One region of the Paenibacillus sp. GM2FR genome, then DNA from elsewhere that is predicted to be linked to it. Evidence: riboswitches for the same ligand, from Rfam matches in the RefSeq annotation. Region 1 holds a riboswitch; each other region holds the start of a gene.
What was found. Region 1 has a riboswitch for ZMP and ZTP ahead of rpiB (ribose 5-phosphate isomerase B). Riboswitches for the same ligand answer to the same signal wherever they lie in the genome.
Positions count from the first base shown of each region.

Region 1 (4,158 bases):
ACGTCTTGAAGGACGGATCCAATGCTTCGCCAAGCGCAACGGCCTTGGAAGCAATGACATGCATGAGTGGGCCGCCTTGGGAGCCGGGGAATACCGCTTTATCGATCGCTTGCGCCCAAGCTTTTTTGCACAAAATCATACCGCCTCGAGGTCCGCGAAGCGTCTTATGCGTCGTTGTCGTTACAAAATGGGCATGCGGAACCGGATTCGGATGAAGTCCTGCCGCAACGAGACCTGCAATATGGGCCATATCGACCATAAACAACGCACCAACATCGTTCGCGATGGCAGCAAGCTTTTCAAAATCAATGATGCGAGGGTATGCACTTGCACCCGCCACGATCAGGCGAGGGCGATGCTTGAATGCCGCTTTGCGGACTTCGTCGTAATCGATAAGGAACGTGTCTTCTTGCACGCCGTAGGCAACGAAATTGTACAGAAGGCCGGAAGCGTTAACCGGGCTTCCGTGAGTCAAATGGCCGCCATGGGCCAGGTTCATGCCGAGCACGGTATCTCCAGGTTTCAGGGCTGCCAAATATACCGCCATGTTCGCTTGGGCACCGGAGTGCGGCTGAACGTTGGCATGCTCGGCTCCGAACAGTTCTTTGGCACGGTCACGGGCGATATCTTCCACGATATCCACACGCTCACAGCCACCGTAATAGCGTTTGCCAGGGTAGCCTTCCGCATATTTATTCGTCAGAACGGTCCCCATGGCTTCCATAACCGCTTCGCTGACAATATTCTCAGAGGCAATCAGTTCAATGTTGCTGCGTTGACGCTTCAGCTCCAAATCCATCGCTTCCAATACAGCCGGGTCACTCTTCCGCAAATGTTCCATCATGTTCATATCCTCCCATAATCAATCATTATTTTTTCTTGCAAATTCAAAACTACAAGTTGTCATCATTAAAAAAGCGAGTTCTCATTCGAATCAATCGCACAGCGTGGAATCATCCCTCTGCTCAAGCCGGTACACCGCGCGTTCTCCGCCAATCAGCTTCGGGCGGGTATAAGCCGCGGTTACGCGCGCCTCTCCGATATAACGCTCGCTCGGCCTGAACGGAACCGCCACTCTCCGCAAATGCATGCCGATCAGCGTCTCGCCGATATCGACACCCGCATGGGCTTCAATCGATTCCGCAAGGCAAGGCTCCTTCATGCTGCGGTAAGCTGCGGAAGCCATCGACCCGCCCGCTCCCGGAATGGGAACAGCCGCCACTTCCGTCAAGCCCAGCCGCTCAAGCAGCTCGCGTTCCATGACAAGCGCACGGTTCAGATGCTCACAGCATTGATAGGCCACAGCAAAACCGAATTCCGTTTGAACCTCGGCAATGCCCTGAAGGAGCTGCTGAGCCGTTTCTAAAGCGCCTCCTGTACCGATCCGTCGTCCGACCACTTCACTGGTACTGGCTCCGATGACCAGCACTTTACCAGGGCCTAAGACGGCCGCTTCGGCCAGTTCGCGGACAATACGCGCTGTCTGTTCGTTCAAGGAAACCTTGGAGATATCCGTCATGTCACAGTCCTCCCGATGATTTTTTCACAGAAGATGCTTCATTCCCCTATCACGATAGCCGCAGCTGCTTTACGCGCGCGTTCACCTATCGCGATTCATTCTTCAGGTAACGCTCCTCGATGGCCTTGATCTTGTTCACGCGGCCGACATGGCGCTCGCCATGACTGAAATCCGTTGTCAGCCATGCGCTGACGATTTCGGCGGCAAGTCCGGGACCGACGACACGCTCACCCAGCGCAATCACGTTACTGTCGTTATGCTCGCGAGTCGCTTTGGCTGAGAACACATCATGGGTCAGCGCGCAGCGAATACCCGGCACCTTGTTGGCCGCAATGCTCATGCCGATGCCCGTGCCGCAGATTAGAATGCCGCGATCCGCTTCACCCGAGACGACCTTCTCGCACACCGGTAGGGCATAATCGGGATAATCCACGGAATCGGAACAGCCGCAGCCCAGATCCTCCACCTCGTGTCCAAGACCCCGAATGACTTCCACGATTTCCTCTTTCAGACGAATGCCGGCATGATCCGTACCCAATGCAATTTTCATCTATGAAAAACCCCCTCGTATGTTCGCTTTTGCGTTTTAGCTTGTTTCATTATAACCCAAACTCCACGCAAAAGACGAAAAAAGAGCAGTCGGCGCACGTATTGTGCTCCAAATGCTCTTTGCCCAGGCGACCGGCCGTATATTCCGATGCTCCATCGTGGTTTCATCCACTTCGTCGCCAGTTACACCGGATCTTTTGTTTTTCACCTTCATCTTAAAGCAATACCTTGTGAAAGGCAAGCGGCTTTTTTAGCCATTTGAGCACGGATGTACTCTTCGATTCCGTCTAAGCCGACCCTATTTATGCTGATCCGCTTCCAGCTTGTCCAAGAGACGAAACAACGCCGTCCGAATCTCTGCAGCCGTCGCTTCATATTCCTCCCGCGAGCCTCCAAAAGGATCGGAGATATCGAAGCTCGGGATACGCTGTCGCAGCTCAATCAGACGCTCCCGGTCACGGTCGCTGACATCGCGGCCCAGAGATCTGGCCAGCTCAAGCGCTGCATACAGACTATCCTGTTCCCGCAGATCATCCAGCACCCGGCGGTCATCCTCAACAAACTCTTTCAGAGTGTGCATCTTGTCTGCAGCATGCGGGAACTGCCTTATCGCATACTGCTTATGCGACTGGGTCAGCGTCAGAATCAGGTCTGCCCACTCCACCAGGTTCGCGGTCAATGGTTTGGACACCAAGCGTTCTTGGATATCCTGGTCTCGCAGTATGGATTCCGCATGATGGGACACCGGCATTCCATCCACGGCCGAGACACCGGCGGACTTCGTTTCCAGCGGGACGCCCCGTTGTTTGGCAAGCTTGCGCAGCATGCCTTCAGCCATCGGACTGCGGCAGGTATTTCCCGTGCAGACAAACAGTATATTTTTCACGGTCCCATTCCTCCCGTTCGTAGGTTCTTTGGGGTTATTGTAACAAATATAACGTCAAAAGATAAACATCATGCCAAAGATGACCAAAATCAGCCCGCCCAGCATTTCACCGTACTCCCCCAGCTTGTTGCTTACCTGACGGCCAAGCAGCAAGCCGAGAATGGACAGCAAACCGCCCACGATCCCGAAGGAAATCACGATCAACAATACATCATCCACAAACATCCCGAGCGAAACGCCTACCGAGAAGGAGTCGATGCTGACGCTAAGCGAAAACAGCAGCATACCTAAAAATGCGGTAGGATGGATTCGCTGTCCTTCTCCGCCCCGCAGGGCGTTATACATCATATGCCCGCCGAGCAGAAGCAGCAGCCCTCCGGCCGCAAGCCCTGTGACGTGACCCAGTAACATGCCTACATAGCGGCCGGCAAATAAACCCAGCAGCGGCATCAGCATGTGAAACAACGCGATCATGAAACTGATGCCCAGCATATGGCCTAAGCGCATACCGCCTCTCATTCCAACTCCGATTCCAAGCGAAAATGCGTCTAGCCCGAGTGCAACCGCCATCAGCAGAATCGCCGCAAGCTGTCCCGATTGGACAGACGCCTCCAGCATGCCCATTCCCCCAAGTCCCATGGTCTTGTACACCATATGCGGACAAGGGGTAAATGATGCCAAAAGCGTTCATTCGGCAGCTCAATTCACATCGATGATGTGGTGTCCCGCGGCCTTCAACAGCCGGTTCATGACGGCTGCTCCGAGGCCTTGCTCCGGACACGCTTCGGCCAGAATGAAGGTCGCGCCTTCGTCATCGAACCGGCGCAGGCCGGCGTACAGACGGCGGGCCACCTCCTCCGGCGCGGCCAGGCTGCCGAGCGAGACGGCAACGTCCGCGCGGTAGTGACCGATGTGCTCGTCGAATGACAGCACGCCGGTCACCTCCCCGCGCCGGGCGGCCGCCTCAAGCTCGGCCGCGATGCGTGCCGACACGGCGTCGGCACGCGGGCCCTGCACCACGCACATCGCACCCTTCGGTGCGTAGTGCGTGTACTTCATGCCCGGCGAGCGCGGCGCCGGGCTCTCCGCATCCCCGGCGGCGCGATGCAGCGCCGGGTCCATGCGCACGCTTGCCGCTACGGCGGCAAGCTGCTCGGCCGTGACGCCGCCCGGGCGGAGCACCGTGACGGCGCCGTCTTCGCCG
Region 1 is NZ_MKZM01000011.1:151,688-155,845, forward strand. It holds gene PAEVO_RS29055 (serine hydroxymethyltransferase) at 1-844, opposite strand, end outside; gene PAEVO_RS29060 (TIGR01440 family protein) at 935-1,519, opposite strand; gene rpiB (ribose 5-phosphate isomerase B) at 1,605-2,069, opposite strand; ZMP/ZTP riboswitch at 2,184-2,265, opposite strand; gene PAEVO_RS29070 (low molecular weight protein arginine phosphatase) at 2,367-2,954, opposite strand; gene PAEVO_RS29075 (manganese efflux pump MntP) at 3,009-3,572, opposite strand; gene PAEVO_RS29080 (L-threonylcarbamoyladenylate synthase) at 3,654-4,158, opposite strand, start outside.

Region 2 (4,158 bases), on a different contig from region 1:
TATAAGCGGCGAGAGACGCAACAAGCAGCGACCGGAGCGTATAGTGAATCCGTATCCTCAAACTGGACTTCATGGTCCCAATCACCTCCAATCTCAACGGGTACCTGGTGAGTCTGAACGGTCCCGGTAATCTCCTCTTCGTTTTTCGCAAATCTTCCTTCTCTCGCCAGCTAACCACCTAATAGAGCGTCAACGGCTACAGAGCCGATAAATACGAGCGTCATCACCAGCAGGCTTAAACCGATCACAAATTTGGTTTTGAAGGTAGCCGACAGCATGAGCAGGCTTTTGAAATCCAGCATCGGGCCGAGCACCAGGAAGGAAACAAGCGGGCCTACGGTAAAGGTATGCGTGAACGCCGATGCCACAAAGGCATCCGAAGTCGAGCAGAGGGATAGGATGAAAGCAAACCCCATCATGAACAAGTAAGAGGCGGCGGGACCGCTCCCCAATGCCAGCAGCTCCTCCCTTGGAATGAAGGATTGGATGCAGGCCGTCAGGAATGCGCCAAGAACCAGGTATTTGCCCATCTCAATCAATTCGTCTCCGGCGTGGACAAACATGCTTCTCCATGTTTTGGGATGCTCATGCAGCTTGCGTCCGCCATTGGCGGAATCACGTTCGGAAAACTCTTGAAAAGAACGCTTGAGCGGGTTGCTCCTTGAAAAAACATAGACGAGCAAACCTACCGTCACCGCGACTGCAAAAGCCAGTCCCATCCGGCCGATCGTCACTTCGGGATGCGAACGGAAGGCCATGATCGTTGCAGCGAACACAATGGGGTTCAGGATGGGACCGCTGAGGATAAAGGTTACGGCGATGTAGGCAGGCATCCCCTTGAGCATCAACCTTCGGACGACCGGGATCATACCGCATTCACATATGGGAAACATGATCCCCAGCATGGAAGCGAACAGGACGCCGACGACCGGATTTTTGGGCGTGATACGACGCACCCACTGTTCTTTGACGAACATTTGCAGGAGGGACGAAATTAGCACCCCAAGCAGCACAAACGGAAGTGCCTCAAGGAAAATACCCGTAAAAATGGTTTTTACCTGCTGTATGTCATGGCTTGAGAGTAGACTTAAATCCTTCTGCAGCCATATCGTCAAGACCGGAATCACGAAGACAAGCGGAATAATGAAGGGCAGCATTCTGAAGATTACCGGATATTTCATTTGGGCCTCCTGGAGCGATTTGATCTTAGGACATTCTATGCTTGTACCATCAGCAACATACGTGATTCCCCTAAATTAATCAAAAAGATTACGATTTAAAATGGTCAGTTTCGTCATCGGTAGCGCGATGTCCAAAGTCGTGGTATATTAAAAAAAGTTATCTATGTGTTACTGGCGTAGCTTGGGGTACCAAGAGGGAGCACATAGGATCATATGCCGTACGCCTGGGCAAGAGGTAAGGAGACGATGAAGTCGCCTTGCCTCTTTATGTTTTTTAAATACAATGGCGAAGGAGCGGATTAGCATGAGTAAGGAACCCGTAATTTTGGATGGAAAAAAGGTATCCGACGATATCAAGGCCAAGCTGGCCGTAAAGGTACAGGAATTGAAGCAGCAAGGGGTAACGCCTTGTCTGGCAACGATTCTGGTTGGCGATGATCCTGCCTCGGCGACCTATGTGCGGATGAAGGGAAATGCTTGCGAGCGGCTTGGCATCATATCCAAGAAAGTGGTACTGGAGACGTCAACAACGACAGCAGAGCTGATTGCCGCGATCCAAGAGCTGAACGAGGATCCGAATGTCCACGGCATTCTGCTGCAGCATCCGGTTCCGCATCATATCGATGAACGGGCGGCTTTTGATTCTATTGATATTGAAAAAGACGTGGATGGAGTGACCACGCTTGGTTTCTCGCAAAATGCGTTTGGTTTTGCCGATTACCCGTCTTGTACGCCTGCCGCGATTATTGCGATTATGGATTATTATGATCTGCCGATCGAAGGGAAGCATGCCGTGGTGGTCGGACGCAGTCCGATTCTGGGTAAGCCGGTATCGATGATGCTGCTTAATCGCAATGCTACCGTTACGATCTGCCACTCGAGAACGAAGAACCTTGGGGAGATTGTGTTCCAGGGGGATATCGTGGTTGCGGCCGTAGGCAAGCCTAATTTCATTCAAGGGGACTGGATCAAGCCGGGAGCCGTCGTATTGGATGCCGGCTATAATCCAGGCAATATCGGCGACTGCGATTACGAAGCCTGCGCGAAGTTGGCATCCGCAATTACACCAGTACCTGCCGGTGTTGGCCCCGTTACGATTGCTACATTGCTGAAGCATACCGTCGAATCGGCTGAGCGAACCGTGCAAGCCTAACAGTAACCATGTAATAACGGGATAAGGCACGGTTCATTTACGCGTCCCGAAAGGGGATTTGCATGGAGAATCCCCCTTTGAATCGCTTCGTTCCCCGCTAGAGTCTGGAACGCAGAAAAGTATTGCCCATCAAAGGCTCGGGGTGAAGTCTGCATTTCACGGATGCCCAGACGTCATGTTATAGTTAGGAAAAAGTGAAATCGAAGGGGAGAGATTCATGCACAAACGAATCATTGCCTGTTGTGTGGCGGAGCAAGGAGCTGCGGAGGTTTATCCGTTCGGTGCAGCGCCGCAAACGGCTCCCGGGAGAACCGAATGAAGAACACGATTGCAGATATTGCCAAAAAAGCCGGAGTTGCCAAAAGCACGGTCTCCCGTTTCTTAAACGGAGGTTCCGTCAGTCATGCGACACGCCAAAAGATTGAGCTGGTCATTCAGGAAACCGGCTATATTCCGAATTCGTTCGCACAGAGCTTGAAAGCGAAAAAAACCAACATGATCGGCACCATTGTGCCGCGTCTGGATTCATTCTCGGCATCGCAGACCGTTGCCGGCATGGATGAAGAATTAAGGAAACACGGTTATCAGCTTCTCATCATCAATGCAAGCCAGGATTTATCCAGGGAGATAGAAGCGCTGTATGATCTCGCTAGGCAAAAAATATCTGGCATCATTTTATTCGCCACCCAGGTGACGGAAACACATCTTGCCGCGATTAAAGAGATCAGCATTCCCGTCATTCTGCTCGGACAACAGCATAAGGAGGTCCACAGCATGATTTATAACGACCATGCCGCAGGCTATGACATGGGCCGATATGTGCTGTCCAAGGGACACCGTCATATAGCTTATATCGGTGTGACGGAAAAAGACGTTGCTGTCGGAGTTCAGCGGAAAGAAGGGTTTCTGAAGGCGTTAAGCGAGTATGACGGGGTGGAAGCGATTTTCTATGAAAGTGGATTTAAGATGGCGGATGGAGTTGCGGAGGCTTTGGCTATTTTTGAGCAAAACCGAACGATGCCTACTGCGGTGGTCTGCGCTACTGACAACATTGCGCTGGGCGTGATGAAAGCGGCGCACATGAGAGGCATTCATATTCCCAACGAACTCTCCGTTACCGGCTTTGGCGGATACGACGTAACCGAAGTGATTCATCCCGGATTGACAACCGTTAAATATGGATATTCCCAAGCGGGCCACCTCGCAGCTCAGCATATTATAAAGCTGGTCAACGACGAGCCTGTGGATTTCCTGACGGTCATGAATTGCGATATGATTCATCGGGAAAGCGTTGACAATCTAAATTAGGTATTTTATACTGAAAAAAAACGGAACCGGTTCCAATACTGTTTTTGCCTGGTATTGGAGCTGAGTTCATTATTTTTACCTCGAATTGGAACCGGTTCCACTGCAAGTGAATCAGGCTGGTGTTCACGCACAGCATGATCCGTTTGTTGCTATTAGAAAGCCCATTTACAAGGAGAAGAGACATGGACAGAGAACGGAAATACCGACGCCTGGATCAGGCCTCTCCCGAAGAGATTTCCTCCTTAAAGGAGCAAGCAAAACAAAGCGAATGGAGGCAGAGGTTTCACATACAGCCCATCATGGGCTTGTTGAATGACCCCAACGGATTTTCTTATTATAACGGGGAATATCACTTGTTTTATCAATGGTTTCCGCTGGGTACGTTTCACGGCTTGAAATACTGGTACCACACCTCCTCCAAGGACTTGGTGCACTGGCAAAACAAAGGCATTGCCATTGAGCCCGGGCACTCGTTTGACGCATATGGCGCCTATTCGGGAAGTGGGATCGTGAAAG
Region 2 is NZ_MKZM01000008.1:2,793,481-2,797,638, reverse strand. It holds gene PAEVO_RS12410 (TIGR03943 family putative permease subunit) at 1-73, opposite strand, end outside; gene PAEVO_RS12405 (permease) at 171-1,181, opposite strand; ZMP/ZTP riboswitch at 1,339-1,418, shown strand; gene PAEVO_RS12400 (bifunctional 5,10-methylenetetrahydrofolate dehydrogenase/5,10-methenyltetrahydrofolate cyclohydrolase) at 1,486-2,334, shown strand; gene PAEVO_RS12395 (LacI family DNA-binding transcriptional regulator) at 2,650-3,642, shown strand; gene PAEVO_RS12390 (glycoside hydrolase family 32 protein) at 3,825-4,158, shown strand, end outside.
Region 2: linked by a shared signal. The riboswitch ahead of PAEVO_RS12400 (bifunctional 5,10-methylenetetrahydrofolate dehydrogenase/5,10-methenyltetrahydrofolate cyclohydrolase) and the one ahead of rpiB (ribose 5-phosphate isomerase B) in region 1 are both predicted to bind ZMP and ZTP.

Region 3 (4,158 bases), on a different contig from region 1:
TCTGCATCATCCATCACATTTGTCCTGAATTGAAAGTGTGCATGCCCCATAACATGAATCTTTCAGCTTAAGAATGGATAGGCAGCGAGTACGCCTAGCCGTTCTCGAGGAGAAAGCAGGTTACACCGAGAAGTCGGTGTTTGTCAGTTGTTGAATTGCGTGATCTAAAGATAGCTTAAGCTTTTCCGTAATGGGCCCCATAGGCAGACGAAGGGTATCCGATGAGATCAGGCCTTGCTGGGCAAGCAGCCATTTTAGCGGAGCGGGATTGGATTCTTCGAACAGCTTATGAATGTAGGGAAGCAGGACTTCAAACTCCATTTCGGATCGGTAGTAATCTCCCTGGGCAGCTAATTGAAACACCCGAATGAAAGCCTCGGTATTCACATTAGCCGATGCCAGAATTCCCCCAGAAGCTCCATGACACAGCATCTCATGAAAGAGGACATCGTTGCCGCATAGAACGGGCTTTGTATCGTATTGGGATAAACTTCTCGTAAGCTCCGTACTCTCGGTGCTGTCTTTCACCCCGATCACCCCGGGGATCTCCATGATTCTTCTTACGGCATCAACCGGTAACCGGATTCCAGTACGCGAAGGAACCTCATACAGAATAACCGGGATCCCGACCTCGGCCACCTTTCGGAAATGCTGCAGGATACCATCGATCGAAGGACGACTGTAATACGGCGTGACCACCAATACCGCATCAGCACCGATATGACCTGCCAGTTCCGTTCGTTTCATACTGGACACCGTATCATTCGTACCCGTACCTATGATGAGCGGCAATAGCCGTCCGTCCAGACTCCCACGCGTTTCCTCCACAACCTGCACGACTTCCTCCCAAGCTACGGTCGGCGCTTCACCGGTCGTTCCGTTGATGACCAATCCCTGAATATCATATGATAACAAATTCTTTAAATAACGTTGATAAGACGGACGATCCAGTTCGTAATCCTGTGAAAAGGGAGTGATCACAGGAACATAAATGCCATGCAGTTCTTGCTGAGTCAGCATAATCTTTCCTCCAATTCATGAATGATGGCTATACTTTATCATGGGAATTAAGATCGGCGTTATCTATAATAATAGATAGTTATTATCAATATTATTGATAAGGAGAGAGTGATGGAACTTATCTACCTGCAAACCTTCAGGGAGGTTGCGATTCGCCAGAGCTTTACAAAAGCCGCGGATGAGTTGGGTTATGCCCAATCCAGCGTAACCACCCAAATTCAGAAGCTGGAGAAGGAATACGGCGTCAAGCTGTTTGAGCGGTATGGCAGAGGCTTGCGTCTGACGAAGTCGGGTGAGGAGCTGTTCAAGTATGCCGTTCAAATGCTGGATCTGTTTCAGCAGTCGAAGGAAAAGCTGACCAAGCAAGGCGGAGGCACCTTATCGATCGGAACGATAGACTCGTTGGCCGCTTATTTTCTTCCGTCCGTCATTCACCAACTGAAACTAAGGCATGAGGATCTTGTCATCCGTTTACAACCGGATCGTGAAGATAACATCATCAGTAAGGTGAGAGAAGGCGAGTACGATCTCGGTCTTATTTTGGATGAAAAACCGGAGGATTCCTCCTTGAATTGGATCCCCGTTCGGGAAGAGCCCCTCCTGCTGATTGCCCATCCGGCTCATCCGCTTCATGTTGAACCGGTCATAGAGCTAGAACATCTGGCTGATGCCGAATGGATTATGCCCGAGGATAGTTGTAATTACCGCATGATGTTGGAAAAGGTGCTGCGTGCCAGCGGAGTTCCAATGCGAATAGGGCTGGAATTGGGCAATCCCGAGGCAATCAAGAGATATGTGATGTCCGGTACGGGTATCTCATTATTGCCGAGGATGGTAGCAGAGGAGGAAATCAAGCGTGGTGAGCTTGCGATTCTTCCCTTTGCGCATTCTGACATTCGTTTGGATATTCAGCTGGTCATTCACCCCAAGAAGTGGCTTTCACAATCGCTGAAGGATGCAATCGATATGCTGAAGTCTAAATCCTAATGTCGCCTCGGGTGATATTGCAATTAGCGGGAAGATTCAGTATGATTTAAATAACAATGTATAGGTTTATGTGTGACTGGCGTAGCATGGGGGACCATGAGGGAGCACATAGATGACGACGGCCGTACGCCTGGGCAGAGGTAAGGGAGTTTATTTCCCTTACCTCTTTATTATCTTCTGCTTTTATAAGTCTCTGAAACTACGAAAAGGGGATAAAACCACGATGTTAAAAACGAAGAAAATACTGCTGCTAGGTTCGGGAGAACTGGGGAAAGAAGTCATCATTGAGGCCCAGAGATTGGGGGTTGAAACCGTAGCCGTCGATCGTTATGCCGACGCTCCTGCCATGCATGTTGCCGATCATAGCTATGTCATCGATATGCTGGATGGGGAGAGATTGCGCGCAATTATTGAGCAGGAGAAACCGGACCTGATCGTGCCCGAAATCGAGGCACTGGCTACCTCGGAGCTGGTTAAACTGGAGGAAGAGGGGTATCGGGTTATACCTACTGCCAGAGCTGCGAAGCTTACGATGGACCGTGAAGGGATTCGCCGGTTAGCTTCAGAGGCGTTGGGACTTCCTACTGCAGACTACCGATTTGCCGATACGTATGAGGAATTTAAACAGGCTGTCCTGGACATGGGGTTCCCGTGCGTGATTAAACCTCTGATGAGTTCCTCTGGCAAAGGCCAGAGTGTATGTCGCTCCGAAGGGGATATTGAGCCCTGCTGGAACATCGCCATGGAAGGCGGTCGTGTACAGAACGGAAGAGTGATCATTGAAGAATTCATTACGTTCCAATCGGAGATCACGCTTCTGACCGTCCGCTCCGTCAATGGAACAAACTTCTGTGCTCCAATCGGGCATATTCAGGAGAGCGGGGACTATATCGAATCCTGGCAGCCGCACGACATGTCCGAAGAGCAGATCGAGGAAGCTAAATATATTGCAAGGACGATTACCGACGAGCTTGGCGGTTATGGATTGTTTGGTGTTGAATTGTTCCTGGCCGAGGATAAAGTGTATTTTAGCGAGGTATCTCCGCGACCGCATGATACCGGATTGGTTACGCTGGTCACGCAAAATTTATCAGAATTCGCGCTTCACGTCCGCGCCATTCTAGGGTTTCCGATCCCGGAGATCGAATTGATAACGCCGGGAGCCAGCCGTCCGCTGAAAGCGGCGCGAGAGCTGGAGAGTTACACAATTACCGGCGCCGAGCAAGCACTGGCTGTTCCGAATACGCAGCTGCGCATTTTTGGGAAACCGGTGACCAAGGTCGGAAGACGGGTCGCAGTAGCGTTGTCAACCGCCGGCGCAGTGGAAGAAGCGCGTTCGCGTGCGAAGCAGGCTTTGGATAAGCTTGCTGTTGAAGAAGCATAATCGTTCTTGATTCTTAGGATGGTGCTTCCATGATCATATAAAAAAAGATCAACCGATTAACCGGTTGATCTTTTTTCATTGACGTTATTTCGTGGATTAGAACGGGTATGAACCGTCCTGATCATCATGTCTTGTTTTCGTTTAGGTTTTGATGATAAATATGCAGAAATTTATGTTCTTTCGTGATAAGATACACAAGAATACAAACGACCCTCACCCATTATAATGTTTTCAATGCGATGCTTTATAGGCACGGTTTAAAGCATGATCATACCCAATAAATATATAGAGGAACGTTTATGACGGCATAGGAGAATCTACATGAGAGACATGACGCAAGGAAGTCCGATCAGGCTGATCATTATGTTTACGATCCCGCTTTTGATCGGAAATATTTTTCAACAATTTTATAATATGGCGGATACCCTGATCGTGGGACGGACCATTGGTGTGAACGCTCTTGCGGCCGTTGGCTCGACAGGCAGTATTTTGTTTTTTGTCATTGGCTTTGCCCAAGGCTTGACGGCAGGTTTGTCCATCATAACGGCGCAGCGCTTTGGCGCCAAGGATATCGCGGGCGTTCGCAAAAGCGTGGGAACGAGTATATGGATTAGTCTTGTATTCACGGTTTTCCTCACCATTGTGAGTGTCATATTTACGAAGCCCGTCCTCGTCATGATGAATACGCCGGCAGAAATTTTGGATGATGCTTATTCGTATTTAATCGTCATTAACTGGGGCGTTGGCGCAGCCGTTCTGTTCAACTT
Region 3 is NZ_MKZM01000008.1:2,589,780-2,593,937, reverse strand. It holds gene dapA (4-hydroxy-tetrahydrodipicolinate synthase) at 121-1,020, opposite strand; gene PAEVO_RS11590 (LysR family transcriptional regulator) at 1,132-2,007, shown strand; ZMP/ZTP riboswitch at 2,070-2,150, shown strand; gene purT (phosphoribosylglycinamide formyltransferase 2) at 2,231-3,391, shown strand; gene PAEVO_RS11580 (MATE family efflux transporter) at 3,713-4,158, shown strand, end outside.
Region 3: linked by a shared signal. The riboswitch ahead of purT (phosphoribosylglycinamide formyltransferase 2) and the one ahead of rpiB (ribose 5-phosphate isomerase B) in region 1 are both predicted to bind ZMP and ZTP.